4 regions of the Lysinibacillus sp. NPDC098008 genome follow, and region 4 is predicted to be linked to each of the others. Evidence: predicted binding sites of a transcription regulator. Region 4 holds the regulator's gene; each other region holds the start of a gene.
What was found. The regulator LexA, encoded in region 4, represses DNA repair genes until DNA is damaged. The targets are predictions, from matches to a motif close to CGAACATATGTTCG.

Region 1 (4,024 bases), on a different contig from region 4:
CGATTTTGAAAATGTTAAACAACGCATTATAAATGCACTGCTAGCTACAACGTAACTGGGAACGGTAAGCGTGAATGCTTGAAAATAGCAGTGGGATAAAGACAATCAGCAGCCAAGCCTCTAAAAAGAGGAAGGTTCAACGACCATCGAAAACACGCTTATAAAAGCGGAAGTGAGTAGAGTAGGAGTGAAGCCACTCCGAAGTGCGAGGGCATCTATAATGATGTAAGATATGGTCTCAACGTCTATGGTGACATAGAGAGTGGGTGTAGCGAACCCGCGCAAGGAATCGGCACAAATGATAATGCTGGCAGATTGGCACCCTGATATTGTGGAATTTATTATTTCAAAAATGCAAAATCCACGTATTTTACGGTACTTAATCGAAAATACAACAGATGAAACGATTATTCGTCTTGCAAAAGAAAAATTAAACTTTAAGCCGTTAACGGCACAAGAGGAAGCGATGTATCAAGGCATCCTGAACTATAAAAATATTGAAGGTTTAGGTGGATTTGATACGGCGATTATTCGAGAAGCTGAAAATAAATTGCGTGATGGTGGAACATATACGGTTCATAACCCAGAGTTTTTAACAGGCGCAAATATTTCTGTAACGCTGACAAAAGAATTTATGGAAGCTGTTGAAAACGATGCTGACTTCGAGCTTCGTTTCCCAGCCGTTGAAGAATATACAAAAGAAGAAATGAACATTTACAACACAGAGTGGCATAAAGTTGGCGATGTGCGTGAATGGGAGAAAATGGGCTATAAAGTGCGCACGTACCGTACAATTAAAGCAAAAGAGTTATGGAACTTAATTAATGTTTGTGCAACATACTCTGCAGAGCCAGGTATTTTCTTTATCGACAATGCTAATGATATGACAAATGCGAAAGCCTATGGGCAAAGCGTTGTAGCAACAAACCCGTGTGGTGAACCTCGCCTCACGTTAAAAATTGCGGGATAAAGCGGGAAGGCTGTGATGCTAATCCGAACCGAAGGCTAATGGTAAAGCGTTAGTCAGGGGCAACGCATACCCAGTGATCCTACCATGTAGACTATAATCTGGGCACGAGACCGCAACATTACAAAAATAGGTAATGAAAATGTATGCTGAACTTACAGGAACTGAACTGTAAGAGCTAAAGGATAAAAAGCCTTTAGGATAACAATATTGGAACAACCACTTGCACCATACTCTGTGTGTAATTTAGCGGCTGTTAACCTTGCACAGTTTGCAAATAAGGACAATCAAACAGTTGATTATGAAGCATTGCGTGAAACAGTACGTGTGGGTGTTCGTATGCAGGATAATGTAATCGATGCGACACCTTATTTCTTAGAAGAAAATCGTGTACAAGCACTTGGCGAGCGTCGCGTTGGCTTAGGGGTAATGGGCTTAGCTGACTTACTTATTTACTGTGAAAAGGAATATGGCTCAGAGGAAGGTAATGCGTTAGTCGATGAAATTTTTAAAACCATTGCTGAAACGGCATATGAGGCGTCTACAGAGCTTGCCAAAGAGCGTGGTAGCTTCCCATTCTTAGTAGGTGCTACAGACGAAGAAACAGCTCGCTTACGCAAAGCCTTCACAGAAACAGGCTTTATGCAAAAAATGCCTGTTCATATCAAGGAGCAAATTTTAGCAACGGGTATCCGTAATTCACATTTATTAACGGTTGCGCCAACTGGATCAACAGGCACAATGGTGGGAGTAGCAACAGGTCTTGAGCCATACTTCTCCTTCACATATTACCGTTCTGGTCGTCTAGGTAAATTTATTGAAGTAAAAGCTGAAATTGTCCAAGAGTATTTAGAGCGTCATCCAGAAGCAAATGAACAGGAGCTTCCTGAATGGTTTGTGACAGCGATGGAGCTGAAGCCAGAAGCACATGCGGATGTTCAATGTATTATTCAAAAATGGATTGACTCATCTATCTCTAAAACAGTGAACGCACCAAAAGGCTATACAGTAGAGCAAGTGGAAAAAGTTTATGAGCGACTATATAAAGGTGGCGCTAAAGGCGGTACGGTTTATGTAGATGGTAGCCGCGATTCACAAGTTCTAACACTAAAAGCGGAAGAAAATGATATGGATCAATTATCATTTGAAGAGGAATTAGTGGAGGAGCATACAACACGTCCAGTTGTTTTAGTCGACACAATTCAAGCATTAGAATCCACAACAGTAATTGGCTCAGACGTAGGAAATACATGCCCAGTTTGTCGTAAAGGTACAGTCGAAGAAATGGGTGGCTGTAACACATGTACAAACTGTGGTGCACAGTTAAAATGTGGTCTGTAAAATAGTAAAGAATGTCTATTTGTAGAATTGAAATAAAGTCGTAGCGTTTTACCCCTTTAGATTATAGTTGTCTAAAGGGGTGTTTTTATGTCCAAAAGAGCAAGAACATCATAAGTTGAGAATAGAAAAATGAAAAACAAAACTTAGAAATGCTAAAGTGAAAATAAGCAAAGTACCTATTTTAGGCATCGACCAGTTAGTTTAGCTGAATTTCAAAACGTGCCATCTATTGGTAATAAATTAGAGCCGTATATAAGTCTAAAGATGAAGGGAGCTATGTTGTGTGAATATGCAATAACAATGGGATTTTAATCTTACCAGTTGAATGAATAAAGGTATGTAAAACTGTAGTATAAATGCAAGACAACTTCTTAAGTTACTGATTACAGAAAGCAGCTAAAACTTAGTAAATATTGATGATGAGGAAATGTTACAAGGAAACTTAGTGATATAAAGTATCGTCAAACTTATGTATGGAAAATTATTGCGGAATATGCACTTTATTGTTGAAAGGGGAAATTAGAAATGATGAAAAAAGCTATAATTTCAGGAGTTGTATGTTCAATTTTGTTAGTTGGGTGTAATGGAAACGAGAACGAAGAACAAGTTCAAGTATTAGAAAGCGAACAAGGCATAGTAGAGGATGAGCAGGGAAATTTATTATCAGAATTAAAAAATGACATCATAGTATCTATTACAGAACAAACGGAACTTGATAGTGAGTCAATAGCAATAATGTTAGGTGGTAATATTGAAGATATTTCTGTATCAGTAAGTTTCCCGAAGGATGTAAAAGTTGATAATACAATGATTCAACAAATAGTTAAAGATTCTATTAAGAATGCTTCTAAAACAGCAAACGTAACAATTCGCGAAGAAAATATAACAGTAAACATTGAGAAATATTAACGGAGAAGTTCTTAAAGGATGCTATTAACCCTTAAAAGTCCAGTTGCTTTATAAGGTTGAAAAAATGTACTTAAACAAACGGGGATTTTAGTAAAACAAGGATTTATAGAGAATCTAAAAAGAAGCAAAAACGCTCTAGCAATGTCCCCCGTTATTAACGTTCATTGGCAATCAAATTCAATTTGATGAAATAGGAGCAGGTGCGTTAACCGTTGCTAATGCAAATGGATGTGGAGTTTTGATCATCCATTCAAGACAGGTTCACAATGTTCATCAGTTAGTAAGTAAAGGAGAGAAAAACAAAGGTGTCTGTGTTCCTACTGGCAAAAATACTTGGCGGTCTTGGATTTGTGTTGATGCTAATCAAAATTTTATTCTTTACAACAGAGAAGAAGGAAAGTGAAAAGTATCTAATTTACACACTTTTTCTTCTTATTTTTTCTAACATTTGCATCTGGGTTGTTGCAGCAGCTAATTCCTAAAGGAAAAAGGTGGAACCGTTAATATAATATGTACCCTATAAGATAGCTACTTTCAAAAAGGTCATCTTACAGGGTATTTTTGTTTATCGCCTGCAATATACAGACAGCAGCTTCAACAAGTTGCCTAACTTTTTTTAATGGAGGGTACATTTTAAACAAGGAACGTCCTTTAATGATCAGTCTAAATTTCGCAATAAGATAACTGGACCTTTTAATATAAATTTGTAGATAAATGTTAATCTTAAATAAAAATATAATGGAGGTATAATGATGTGGTTAATATTAGGATGTATTGCCATAGTAGCAACTTTTATAAATCTTTATA
Region 2 (4,024 bases), on a different contig from region 4:
ATGAATCTCATCAATTAAATCATCTATTTGCCCTTCGATAGGACGCACATCGATTAATGGGTCCAACAATCCAGTAGGACGAATAATTTGCTCCACCATTTCTGGTGTATGCTCTAGCTCATATGGACCAGGTGTTGCAGAAACATAAATAGCCTGATGCACACGACTTTCATACTCCTCAAAGCGCAATGGTCGATTATCAAGCGCTGATGGCAGACGGAAGCCATGCTCTACTAAAACACCTTTACGTGCTTGGTCACCGTTGTACATGCCTCGTACTTGAGGAAGTGTTACATGGCTTTCATCCACAACAAGTAAAAAATCATCAGGGAAATAATCTAACAATGTATAGGGTGTTGCACCTGCTTCACGCAATGTTAAATGACGAGAATAGTTCTCAATACCTGAGCAAAAGCCCATTTCACGCATCATCTCTAAATCATAACGTGTACGCTGCTCTAAACGCTGTGCCTCTAGCAATTTATCTTCAGCCCGCAATAGTGCCAAACGTTCCTCTAGCTCTTTTTCAATGTTTTCAATCGCTTTTCGCATTTTTTCCTCTCGCGTTACGAAGTGGGATGCTGGGAAAATTGCCACATGATCTCGATCTGATAAAATTTCTCCTGTTAAGGCATCTACCTCACGAATACGATCAATTTCATCTCCGAAAAATTCTACACGGATACAATGCTCATCACGCGATGCTGGGAATATTTCCACTACATCTCCCCGTACCCGAAATGTTCCGCGTGTAAAACTTACATCATTACGCTCATATTGCACATCAACGAGCTTACGCAATAGCTGATTACGTTCAATTTCCATACCTGTGCGAATCGATACCACCATTTCGCGATATTCCTCTGGTGAACCTAAACCATAAATGCAGGACACAGATGCAATAATAATGACATCCTCACGCTCAAATAATGCTGAAGTTGCAGAGTGACGCAGCTTATCAATTTCATCATTAATGCTAGAGTCTTTTTCTATATAGGTATCTGTCTGTGGTACATAGGCTTCTGGTTGATAGTAATCATAATAGCTGACAAAATATTCAACGGCGTTATTTGGGAAGAATTCTTTAAACTCGCTATATAGCTGGCCTGCGAGTGTTTTATTATGTGCCATAATAAGCGTTGGTTTTTTTACTTGTTGAATAACATTCGAAATTGTAAATGTTTTACCAGTACCTGTCGCACCAAGTAATGTTTGATGACGCTTACCTGCCTTTACACCCTCCACTAATTCAGCAATTGCCTGTGGTTGATCTCCGCTAGGCTGATATGGCGCTTGTAAATCAAATGTTTGCACACATGTCCCCGTCCTTTCCTTCCAATTTGTACATATATTTTAGCATAGCACTCGTAAAATTTCGAACATTTAACGAACGAATGTTTGTAAAACTTTTTTCTACCCCTAAAATTTATACATAATAACTGCGAAACCAATGAAGTCTTTTACTCTTATCATAGCCGTTTCCGCTAACTTTCAAGCTTCTATTTTAAGCAGGTGACACTACTTTTGAGCAGTTCTCTATCATTTTTGAGCGAATGCCCTTAACGGTTAAACAAAAAAATCCCGCTCTCCACTATTCATGGAGAACGGGGCAATCTTATTATTCATCCTCTGTTTGCTGCAAAGAATTTAGTTCGGCTGCGTAGCGATAAAATGCGTTTTCATCTTTTTCATCGAGTGCTCTATCGATTAGAACCATGAGCTGCTCTTGACGATGCATACGCTGGATACGATTTAAAAATAAATCTAAATAAATCTCGTTTAATAATTTCTCTGCCTCATCAACTTTTTTCGACTGACCAACGGCTTTTAGAAAATCTGTGTACGAATAATATTTATCCAACGATCTCACCTCGATCCTTTTCTAAATTATATGAAAATTGAAATAAAAATGCAATGCTTAAGACTCGAAAATAACTTGGATTGACTATTAATCTCGCGCTATTTGTAGCAAATTCTCTAAGCAATTTCGCTATTTCTTAAGCAATTCTCATCTTTATTGATATTTTCTAGAATTTATTTTATTACCTATACTACAGCTATCAATAGAAAAAGGAGGCATTTTTCATATGGCACAAAATTATGTAAATCGCTATTTAGTATCCTTCAATACGTATGTGCTACAACCAATTCAACACAACTCTAAAATTTTCACACATGTAATTGATAAACATAATGAGCTGATCGTGACACGTAAGCCATTACATGTCCTTCGAAAATCTTGTATTTCATTAGGCACAACCTATGAAGCTGCAAAACAATCAGCCAAGCGCTTTTTTGGCAATCAACATAAGCTACCGATTGCTGTTGCCTTTGATTACGGCTATCCATGTATTTTTCTACCAACCTATTCACCAAACTCCATCCATAATATATGGATTGGTCTTCATGCCATTACTAATATTACCCCTAGTAAAGCTGGCTGTATTGTGACACTCAAAAACGATATACAGATTGAGCTTCCTATTCAATATGCTTCCATTAGCAAACAATTTGTCAATGCATCCATGTTATACAAGCATTATATGAATGAACGAAAACAGCTTAGTCAGGATGCACCATATTCCCCACCCTTTTAACATAAAAAATCCCCCAAGACTCTCTCTTGGGGGAATACATATTAGTTAATCTTTGAACGTAAATAAGCATTAATGAATGGATCTATATCGCCATCCATCACCGCACCAACATTACCTGTTTCTTCATTTGTACGGTGGTCCTTCACCATTGAATATGGATGGAATACATAAGAGCGAATTTGCGAGCCCCAGCCAATTTCCTTTTGCTCACCGCGAATTTCATCAAGCTGTGCCTGCTGTTTTTCTAATTCTAATTGATACAATTTTCCTTTTAACATCGTCATCGCCTTTTCACGGTTTTTAATCTGTGAACGCTCTGCCTGACATTGCACAATTGTACCAGTCGGAATATGTGTAATACGAACAGCTGAATCTGTTGTATTAATATGCTGACCACCTGCACCTGTTGCACGATACGTATCAATTTTTAAATCCTCTGTGCGAATATCAATTTCAATATTGTCATCAAACTCTGGCATAACATCGCAGGAAACAAATGATGTATGGCGGCGGCCAGATGAATCGAATGGTGAAATACGCACGAGTCGATGCACACCTTTTTCAGCCTGTAAATAACCGAAAGCATTATGACCTTTAATCGATAATGTGACGGATTTAATCCCCGCCTCATCGCCAGGGAGGTAATCCACTGTTTCTACTTTAAAGCCACGCTTTTCTGCCCAGCGAGTATACATACGTAATAGCATAGAGCCCCAGTCCTGTGACTCTGTACCACCTGCACCAGGATGTAGCTCTAAAATAGCATTGTTTTGATCGTATGGTCCACTTAGCAGTAATTGTAGCTCGAAATCAGCCATTTTTTGTTGGAATTCTGCTAGCTCTTTGCCTAGCTCTTCCTGTAATTCTTCATCCGGTTCTTCACGTAAAAGCTCTAGTGTCATATCTAAATTTTCATGTGTTTCCACTAAATCTTTATATTCATTGACAATTGCCTTTAAGCCATTTCCTTCATTAATGATTACTTGTGCACCTTGTTGGTCATCCCAAAAGCCTGGCTCTAGCATCATTTCATCTAGCTCTTGAATACGTGCCTCTTTGTTTTCTAAGTCAAAGAGACCCCCTAAAGTCCGCCAATTTTTTGGCTGTAGTGTCTAACACATTACGTACATCTGCTAATTCAATCATTGTTAAATCCTCCGAACGTTAGTAATAAAGCATATAAGCCTTGTATCTTTTTATTATAACGTTTTTACAAAGGAAAACCTACTACTATACTTCATCCTCAAACATATTAAATGCTAAGCGCTGAAATATTTTCGCGCGATCATATTGTACAAGTAAATGCTTTGTGCGCTTCTCCAATTTATACTTTAATAAAAAAGCCCGTTGAATACGGTACTCCAGCGCCCTCACACTAATATCCACTGTAATATCCATACCGTTCATAAAAATAACCTTTGTTCTTT
Region 3 (4,024 bases), on a different contig from region 4:
GTCAAACAATTAAATTTAATACAAGGAGCATGAAAATGTCGAAAAAATTAGACCCTCGTGTAAGAAGAACACGCCAATTATTAAGAGATGCATTAGTGGCATTAATTGATGAACAAGGCTATGAGAAAATTACGGTGCAGGATATTACACAGCGTGCAACCCTAAACCGTGCCACTTTTTATTTACATTATCGTGATAAGCTAGATTTACTGTATCAAAGCTCAGCGGAGATTTTGCAGGAATTAGTAAGCAGTATTCAGCCAACCGTGCGAGAAAAAAAGGAAGTTAATTTATTGCCCAATTATGACCAGCCACATGAAACATTTATGCATCTATTTGAGCAAATTGCGCTTAATAGCAAGCTTTATAAGGTTTATTTAACAGAGCAAAATATTCCGTATTTTGCGGCTGGCTTAAAGGACATTATTATTGAGTTTGTAGCAAACGGTATTGCTTTAATGGAGCCTAATGATCAGAAGCTTACTGTGCCGCGTGATATGGCTGTGCGCTTTTATGCCGCTGCCTTTCTTGAGGTCATTATTTGGTGGCTTGAGCATGATATGCCCTATACACCCAAATTTATGGCGACACAGCTTATGCGACTTACGATAAAGGGACCATATATGGACAATCCCTTTCAGCAATAGCTATTGCTTTTTATCTGGAAAATGCATCTGCCAGCTAAAATAATTGTTATCTGCATGTTTTGTATATTGTAAATAGGCATCAAATTTCTGCCCTTTTTTACTTGTTAAGCCTTTCACCAGCACCGTCCCTTTGGCAAGTAAGGCTTTTACCATTGTTTTCGTTGGCTTTTTCTTTAAGGCTACAAGAAATTTATCGTTTTTCCAAATAACAAATGGACAGCCATTTTGCCAATTGCTGCAGCCGAAGCCCCTCTGCCCTTCAATGACCTGATGGCCGCATAGAGGGCATTTGCCAACTGCCTCAAATTTTTTCTTTGTACGTGTGACCTTCGTTAATAGCACATCCTCGCTGCTTTTAATGGTATGCACAGCTTGAACCGTAAATTGGCAAATAAAGTGTAAAAACTGCTCTTTGGAATATCTTCTTTTTTCAATGTCAGCCAATGTTTTTTCTAGCCGTCCTGTAAATTCTAAATCAAATAAATCTTTCACAGGAAAGGTTTCCACTAAATTGCGCCCAAGCTCTGTGCATACTAAGCTTTTATTGTCCATAGTGATATAGCCAACCGTCAGCAGCTTTTTAATCGTTTCGGCGCGTGTAGCAGGTGTGCCAATACTATAGCCGCTTAAAATAGCCGCCATTGTATCAGGGTCATCCACACCCTTTCCACATGTTTCCATTACACGCAGCAATGTTTTTTCGCTATGGCGCTTAGGTGGTGTTGTTACATGCTTGGTAATTTGATGCTCCGTAATATGAACAGGCTCATTAACATGCACAAGTGGCAAAATAATATCCGTTGAGGCAATGGCTTCAACCTTTTTCCAGCCCTCTACTAATTGCACCCTCCCCTTTGTCGCAAAAATTCCCGGTATCTCCTGCACCTTCGTTGTAATACGTGTTTCCTCATATTCTGCAACAGGCATAAACTGCATCATAAAACGGTTTTTAATAGCCTGATAAACAATTGCCTCATCTGTTGCTAATGATTTCGGTAGCACATATGTAGGAATAATAGCACTATGGCTTTCCACTTTTGCATTGTCAAAAATTCGCTTGTTCTTTGTAAACTGAATCTCATGCTCATACGGTAAGCCTGCTTTTAGACGCTCCAGCACGTTAGCGGTTTTCTCCACTAAGCTTTCCTCTAACACGACGCTGGCTGTACGAGGATACGTAATATACTTTTTCTCATAAAGTGTTTGTGCCACTTTAAGCACCTTATCAGATGTCCAGCCCTTATATTTACTTGTAATAAAGCCCTGTAAATTCGATAAATTAAAGAGCATTGGTGGATATTCCTTTTTACGCTCTACCTTTTTATCCACAATCATGGCTTGCTGCTGATCAAGCGCCTGCTCAATACGCTCTAAATCCTCTCTATTTTTAAACCTATCGACCTTATTTTCATAATAAATGCCCTCATAGGCTCGCCCATCCTCGGTGCTAAATTGTGCGGCTAATTTAAAATAGTCCTCAGGGACAAAGCGTTCGATTTCCTGATCGCGATCATAAATGATTTTTAATGTAGGCAAAAGCACACGCCCAATGTTTAACGCTTTACCTGTGCCTTGCTGATATTTTAATGTCGCAACAGATGTTAAGTTAATGCCAATCAGCCAGTCCGCCCATTGACGGCTTACCCCTGCATCCTGCAATGGCTTTAATTCACTATTCGGCTTGATCGTCGCCAGCCCTTTACGCACCTCATCCGCTGTCCATTCATTTAATAGCAAACGGTACACAGGCTTTTGGCGATTTAGCTGATAAATAATACTATCTCCAATAATTTGCCCCTCACGATCAAAATCACAGGCTGAAATAATCATCTGTACATCTGAACGATTAATTAGGCGTTGAATAATTTGTAATTGCTTTCTTGCGCCCGCATCCTCCTTACCACGCTTTTTCGCATCCATTTTCACCTTGTAGCGAAAGTGCTCTGGCATAAATGGAAAGTTCTCCATCTGCCATTTTGCCATTTTTGAATCATAGTCCTTCGCATCATAAAGCTGTAAAAGATGCCCAAAAGCCCACGAAATAATATAGCCATTGCCCTCAAAGAAGCCGTCCTGCTTCTTTTTAATATGCAAGGCATCTGCAATATTTTTCGCAACAGAGGGCTTCTCCGCTAAAATAAATTTCATGAATGACCGCTCCTTACCCGAATGTTTGTTCTTTATTATACTAAGAAATTCGCAATGTTTCAAAGGAGCTGTTATGATGAATGCTAGATTAAAATTGAAAGGAACGTAACTATGGCAGATAGAAAAATCATATTAGATTTAGCGGTTACATTAGATGGCTTTATTGAAGGTAAAAATGGCGAAGTGGATTGGTGTATTATGGAGCCTGATATGGAATTTACAAGCTTTTTACATGAGATTGATACGATTTTATATGGCAGAAAAAGCTATGAGGCATGGGGGCAATATACACCTGATACTAATAATGAGGAAGACAAACAATTTTGGTCACTTATTCATAGCAAAGGCAAGTACGTCTTTTCCAGCACACTGCAAGACCAGCATCATAATGTTACCCTTATTCACGAAAATATTGCCGAGGAAATGTTCAAGCTTAAACAAAAGCAGGGCAAAAATATTTGGCTTTATGGTGGGGCAAGTTTGATTACAACATTTATTAATTTAGGGCTTATCGATGAATTTCGCCTCTCTGTTCACCCTGTTGTCTTAGGTGAAGGCAAGCCATTATTTACAAATATTACGGAGCGACTTCAGCTAACGCTTATCCAAACAAAAGCATTTTCCTCTGGTGTTGTGCAGCTTATTTATCAAAAGGGGGATGTTTAGTCCCCCCTCTACTATTTCATATACGTATTTAAAACATGATTAATCGCTGTATTAAGCTTATTAATATCAACTGGTGCTGCTTGGTTATTGCTGAGCCCATATTTTTGCTTGAGCTGAATAATTCTACGTACACTGTCATCAATGCGCTCCTCAGTGAGCTCACCATTAGCAACAGCCGCCTTTATTGCCTCTATAGCCACCTGCACATTGCCATACTCATGGGCAATTAACACAATATCATTGCCTGCCTTCACAGCATTCACTGCCGCCTGCCTCATATCAAAATGATTGGTAATTGCCTTCATGGTCATATCATCTGTCATCACAACACCATCAAAGCCAAGCTGATTGCGTAAAATGCCTGTAATAATGTCCGTTGACATCGAGGAAGGATACTGAGCATCAAGCTCTGACAATAATATATGTGCCACCATGACCACATCCGCACCATTCTCAATGGCGGTCTTAAATGGGATAAGCTCTAGCTGCTGTAGGTCTGCCAAGCTTTTTGTCACCTTGGGCAATGCTAAATGAGAATCCACCGCTGTATCACCATGTCCCGG
Region 4 (4,024 bases):
CTTGCCCTTGGTACAATAAATGTACTGTTAACACTATTTTTAGCAGCCGTTATTGGTTTAGTTGTCGGGTTAGTAGTATTAGCAAAACGAAAACAAGGAAGAAAAACACCCATTCCATTTGGGCCATCGATTGCATTAGCAGCAATAATTGTTTATTTCTATGGTGACTCGTTTATACATTGGTATTTAGGGTTTTGGTAGTTGTTGAATCTTTCGTAAGTATGGAGGGGATTGGGTGAAGCCAATTATTGGTATTACAGCCTTTGTGGACGATAGTTTATCTTCACAGTTAAATGCTGCTTACAGTAAAAGTATTATTGAAGCAGGAGGTATCCCGCTAATTATTCCCATTGGCGTAGAGCAGGATGTAGCAGAAATATTAGCTCTTACAGATGGTTTATTGCTATCTGGAGGTCATGATATACATCCGTTCCTGTTTGGCGAAGATCCTTCACCAAACATAGGAAAAGTTCATCCCGCAAGAGATGCGGTAGAGGTAGCTTTAATTGAGGAAGCAATTACGCGGAAAATGCCTATTTTCGGTATTTGTCGTGGCTTACAAATATTAAATGTTGCGCTAGGTGGCACATTGTATCAAGATATTGATAGCGACTATGCTGGTACAAAGCTGTTACAGCATGCGCAACAATCAGATCGAATGGTGGCAACGCATTATGTGCAAATTGCGGCTAATAATTTATTAATGGATATAATAGGGCAGGAAAAAATCGCTGTTAATTCATTGCATCATCAGGCTGTAAAGATACTAGCCGATAACTGTCAAGCAGCGGCACTATCAAGTGATGGTATTGTTGAAGCGATGGTGTACAAGGAGCTACCATTTTGTTTAGCTGTGCAGTGGCATCCAGAGGAACTAGCTACTGTAGGAGATCAGCATGCGTTAAAGCTATTCTCAGCATTTATTGAGGCGAGTTTGAAATTTAAGAAACATATGTAGGGTTGTAGGCAAAAGCTATTGAGAAGTTCGCTCTCGCTGGCTTTTGCTTCTTTTATATGCAACCGCAAAGACATACTTAATGCTGGCTTCGATTTATAGTAGCGATACATCATATTGGCTGTAATTTCTTGAATGATTAGTTTGACGCATGGAGCGAATAGCGGTTACTCTCGCAGGAACATTCACCTATAAAAATAAAAAGAGGACATGCTCAGCAAAGAAATGCATAATCCTCAAAAAATTTATGTGTATTTTAAAATATTAATGAACACGGCGATAAAGACCTACAACTTGTCCTAAAATGGAAACTTGATCAACGATAATTGGTTCCATTGTTGAGTTTTCAGGCTGTAAACGGAAATGATTTTTTTCTTTGAAGAAACGCTTGACAGTTGCCTCATCCTCATCTGTCATGGCTACAACAATATCTCCATTATCAGCAGTTGACCTTTGCTTGACAATGACTAAGTCCCCATCTAAAATACCTGCTTCAATCATGGATTCACCCATAATCTCTAACATAAATAATTGATCCTCACTTGTGCCATAGGCATCTGGTAATGGGAAGTATTCTTCGATATTTTCAATCGCTGTAATAGGAGAACCAGCTGTAACTTTCCCGACAAGCGGCACATGAATAACATGTTGCTTTTGAACGGATTCCTCTGGCTCTAAAATTTCAATTGCGCGTGGCTTTGTAGGGTCACGGCGAATAAGACCCTTTTGCTCTAACCGAGCTAAATGACCATGAACCGTTGAGCTTGAAGCAAGTCCAACTGCTTCCCCAATTTCACGTACTGATGGTGGATAACCCTTAGTTCGTACTTCTTCTTTAATGAAAGCTAAAATATCCTCTTGTCTTTTTGAAACTTTTTTCATATTGCTCACCTCTTTTTTCTAATATTATTCTTCTTATTTGTTAGTATAACAGAATACGAACATGTATGCAAACATAGGTTCGAAAAAAGTGTTTGACAAAAACGTTTGTTCGTTTTATTATAAGAACATACATTCCGAACAAACATTCTAGAAAAGGGGTAATGACTATGATTTGGTTAAAGAAAAATACGCATATCTCAATTTTAGTAGGAACTTGTTTACTGTTTGCAGCATACCTTTACATTACTGATCCAGGAGATATACGTTACGCAGAAATTCAGGTTGAGCATGGAGATAGCTTATGGTCGTTAGCAGAACAATATCGTGGTAAAATGAGTACAGATGATTGGATTAAGCTTGTAAAAGTAGAAAATGAACTACTAGATATTAAAATTGTAGCTGGTAAATCATTAGTAATACCTGTACTGGATGATCAAGCCAATCGCATCAAAACAATTGAAATTGCGAGAAATGAACAATGAGAAATAATCAACTATCAGCCGTTGTCTATTGTCGTGTGAGCACTGAGAAAGAAACACAAAGCTCCTCTTTAGAGCGTCAGCAGGAAGAACTGCAATGCTATGCAAGGGAGCAGGGCTATGAGGTAAAGGGCGTTTTTCAGGATAAGCATAGTGGCTATGATGTGGAACGAGAAGGCTTGCTTGAAATGCTGGATTTTATTAAAGAAAAGAATATTAATGCTCTTTTTGTACAAGATGAAACACGCTTAGGTCGTGGCAATGCAAGAATGGCGGTGCTACATTTATTGCAAAAATCAGCAACAAATGTGTTTTCTATGCGGGATGCAGGACCTGTTCAGCTAAATGAAATGGATACGATGTTGCTTGAGATTTTAGCGATTGTCGAGGAGTACCAGCGCAGAATTCATAATGCTAAAATTCGTCGTGGTATGCGACGGGCTGTGGAAAATGGCTATCGTCCTGAAAATAACTTATCCAATCGTGGGAATCCATACGGGCAGGAGCGTAAGGAGCTACCAGTCGAAGAAATTATTAATTTGCGTAAGCGTGGATTTACCTTTGAGGAAATTTCAATCACATTGAAGGGATTGGGCTTTGAAGTAAGTAAAGCAACTGTTCATCGCCGATTCCAAGAATATCAAGAAGGATTAGCAGGCAACTCATAAGCCCGCTAATCCTTTTTAATATAAGCTTTCAATTATCACATTATCTGGTAGCTTAAATGGATTTTCTTTATTGATTCTGTCATAAAACATAATGCCGTTTAAATGATCCATTTCATGTTGGACAACAATAGCACCATATCCTTGTAACGACATAATGAATTCTTGCCCGTGTATATCATAGGCTTTTACTTTAATTCGCTCATAGCGCGGTACAAAACCATGAACAGGTCGATTGACAGAGAGGCAGCCTTCTCCTTCAGGTAAGTAAATCATATTTACTGAATGACTGATAATTTTAGGGTTGATAAACATCATTTCCTGCCTTTGTTCATGGTCATTAAACAGTACAGCAAACATTCGTTTATCCAGTCCGATTTGATTCGCAGATAGCCCACTCCCTGGCCGTAATTTGTACTTTTTCGCCAGCATGGGGTCTTGGCTATTTTGTAAATACTGCAGCATGGATAATAAAATATCTTGATCCTCTTTTGTAACAGGTATTGTCACCTCAGCCGTTTTTTTGCGTAATAAAGGCGAGTCCTCTTTCACAAAATCTTTCATTGTTATCATATATGCTGGATGAAATTTAGTCATAAATAAATACCTCGTCAATTCGACTATTTAATACTTTAGCGATTTTAAAGGCTAATTCAAGAGTAGGGTCATACTTATCGTTTTCTATACAGTTAATGGTTTGTCGAACAACACCACATTGCTGTGCAAGGTCTGCCTGTGTTAATCCTAATTTTGTTCTTAAGATTTTAATGATATTTTTCACCTATATCCCTCCGCTTTGTCCAAAGTATTAGACATTTAGTATATGAAATTTCTCAATAAATGTCCAACTAATTAGACATTTATCATTGATGCTATTCCTCCTCCTAACCTTGCTTAAATTTGTAGCTCCTTATATAGGGAACGATAATCAATCCCTTCAAGAATGATGAAAGGTTGGTATACCTGCATTTTACGAAAAAGCATGCTATACTTTGCATACTGAGGTTATTAAGATAGATACTGAAAGGTGTGTAATAATGTTA

Region 1: a site for LexA is predicted at 2,771-2,784, ahead of ACIQVU_RS01985 (topoisomerase). Genes of this name have one in related genera too.
Region 2: a site for LexA is predicted at 1,388-1,401, ahead of uvrB (excinuclease ABC subunit UvrB). Genes of this name have one in related genera too.
Region 3: a site for LexA is predicted at 2,814-2,827, ahead of ACIQVU_RS08985 (type IA DNA topoisomerase). Genes of this name have one in related genera too.

What each region holds. Positions count from the first base shown of each region.
Region 1 covers NZ_JBIWBA010000001.1:403,549-407,572, reverse strand. Annotated here, with positions in the region: gene ACIQVU_RS02000 (DUF559 domain-containing protein) at 1-55, shown strand, start outside; partial or broken gene ACIQVU_RS01995 (hypothetical protein) at 284-937, shown strand; partial or broken gene ACIQVU_RS01990 (vitamin B12-dependent ribonucleotide reductase) at 1,181-2,308, shown strand; gene ACIQVU_RS01985 (topoisomerase) at 2,834-3,217, shown strand; gene ACIQVU_RS01980 (hypothetical protein) at 3,970-4,024, shown strand, end outside.
Region 2 covers NZ_JBIWBA010000002.1:451,667-455,690, forward strand. Annotated here, with positions in the region: gene uvrB (excinuclease ABC subunit UvrB) at 1-1,314, opposite strand, end outside; gene ACIQVU_RS04560 (IDEAL domain-containing protein) at 1,619-1,861, opposite strand; gene ACIQVU_RS04565 (competence protein ComK) at 2,088-2,597, shown strand; one part of gene prfB (peptide chain release factor 2) at 2,639-3,667, opposite strand; one part of gene prfB (peptide chain release factor 2) at 3,669-3,743, opposite strand; gene ACIQVU_RS04575 (competence protein ComK) at 3,828-4,024, opposite strand, start outside.
Region 3 covers NZ_JBIWBA010000007.1:44,482-48,505, forward strand. Annotated here, with positions in the region: gene ACIQVU_RS08980 (TetR/AcrR family transcriptional regulator) at 36-647, shown strand; gene ACIQVU_RS08985 (type IA DNA topoisomerase) at 648-2,795, opposite strand; gene ACIQVU_RS08990 (dihydrofolate reductase family protein) at 2,907-3,461, shown strand; gene nagZ (beta-N-acetylhexosaminidase) at 3,473-4,024, opposite strand, start outside.
Region 4 covers NZ_JBIWBA010000003.1:5,717-9,740, forward strand. Annotated here, with positions in the region: gene ACIQVU_RS04725 (prepilin peptidase) at 1-201, shown strand, start outside; gene ACIQVU_RS04730 (gamma-glutamyl-gamma-aminobutyrate hydrolase family protein) at 236-958, shown strand; gene lexA (transcriptional repressor LexA) at 1,220-1,837, opposite strand; gene yneA (cell division suppressor protein YneA) at 2,005-2,319, shown strand; gene ACIQVU_RS04745 (YneB family resolvase-like protein) at 2,316-2,984, shown strand; gene def (peptide deformylase) at 3,000-3,578, opposite strand; gene ACIQVU_RS04755 (helix-turn-helix transcriptional regulator) at 3,571-3,762, opposite strand; gene ACIQVU_RS04760 (DUF896 domain-containing protein) at 4,019-4,024, shown strand, end outside.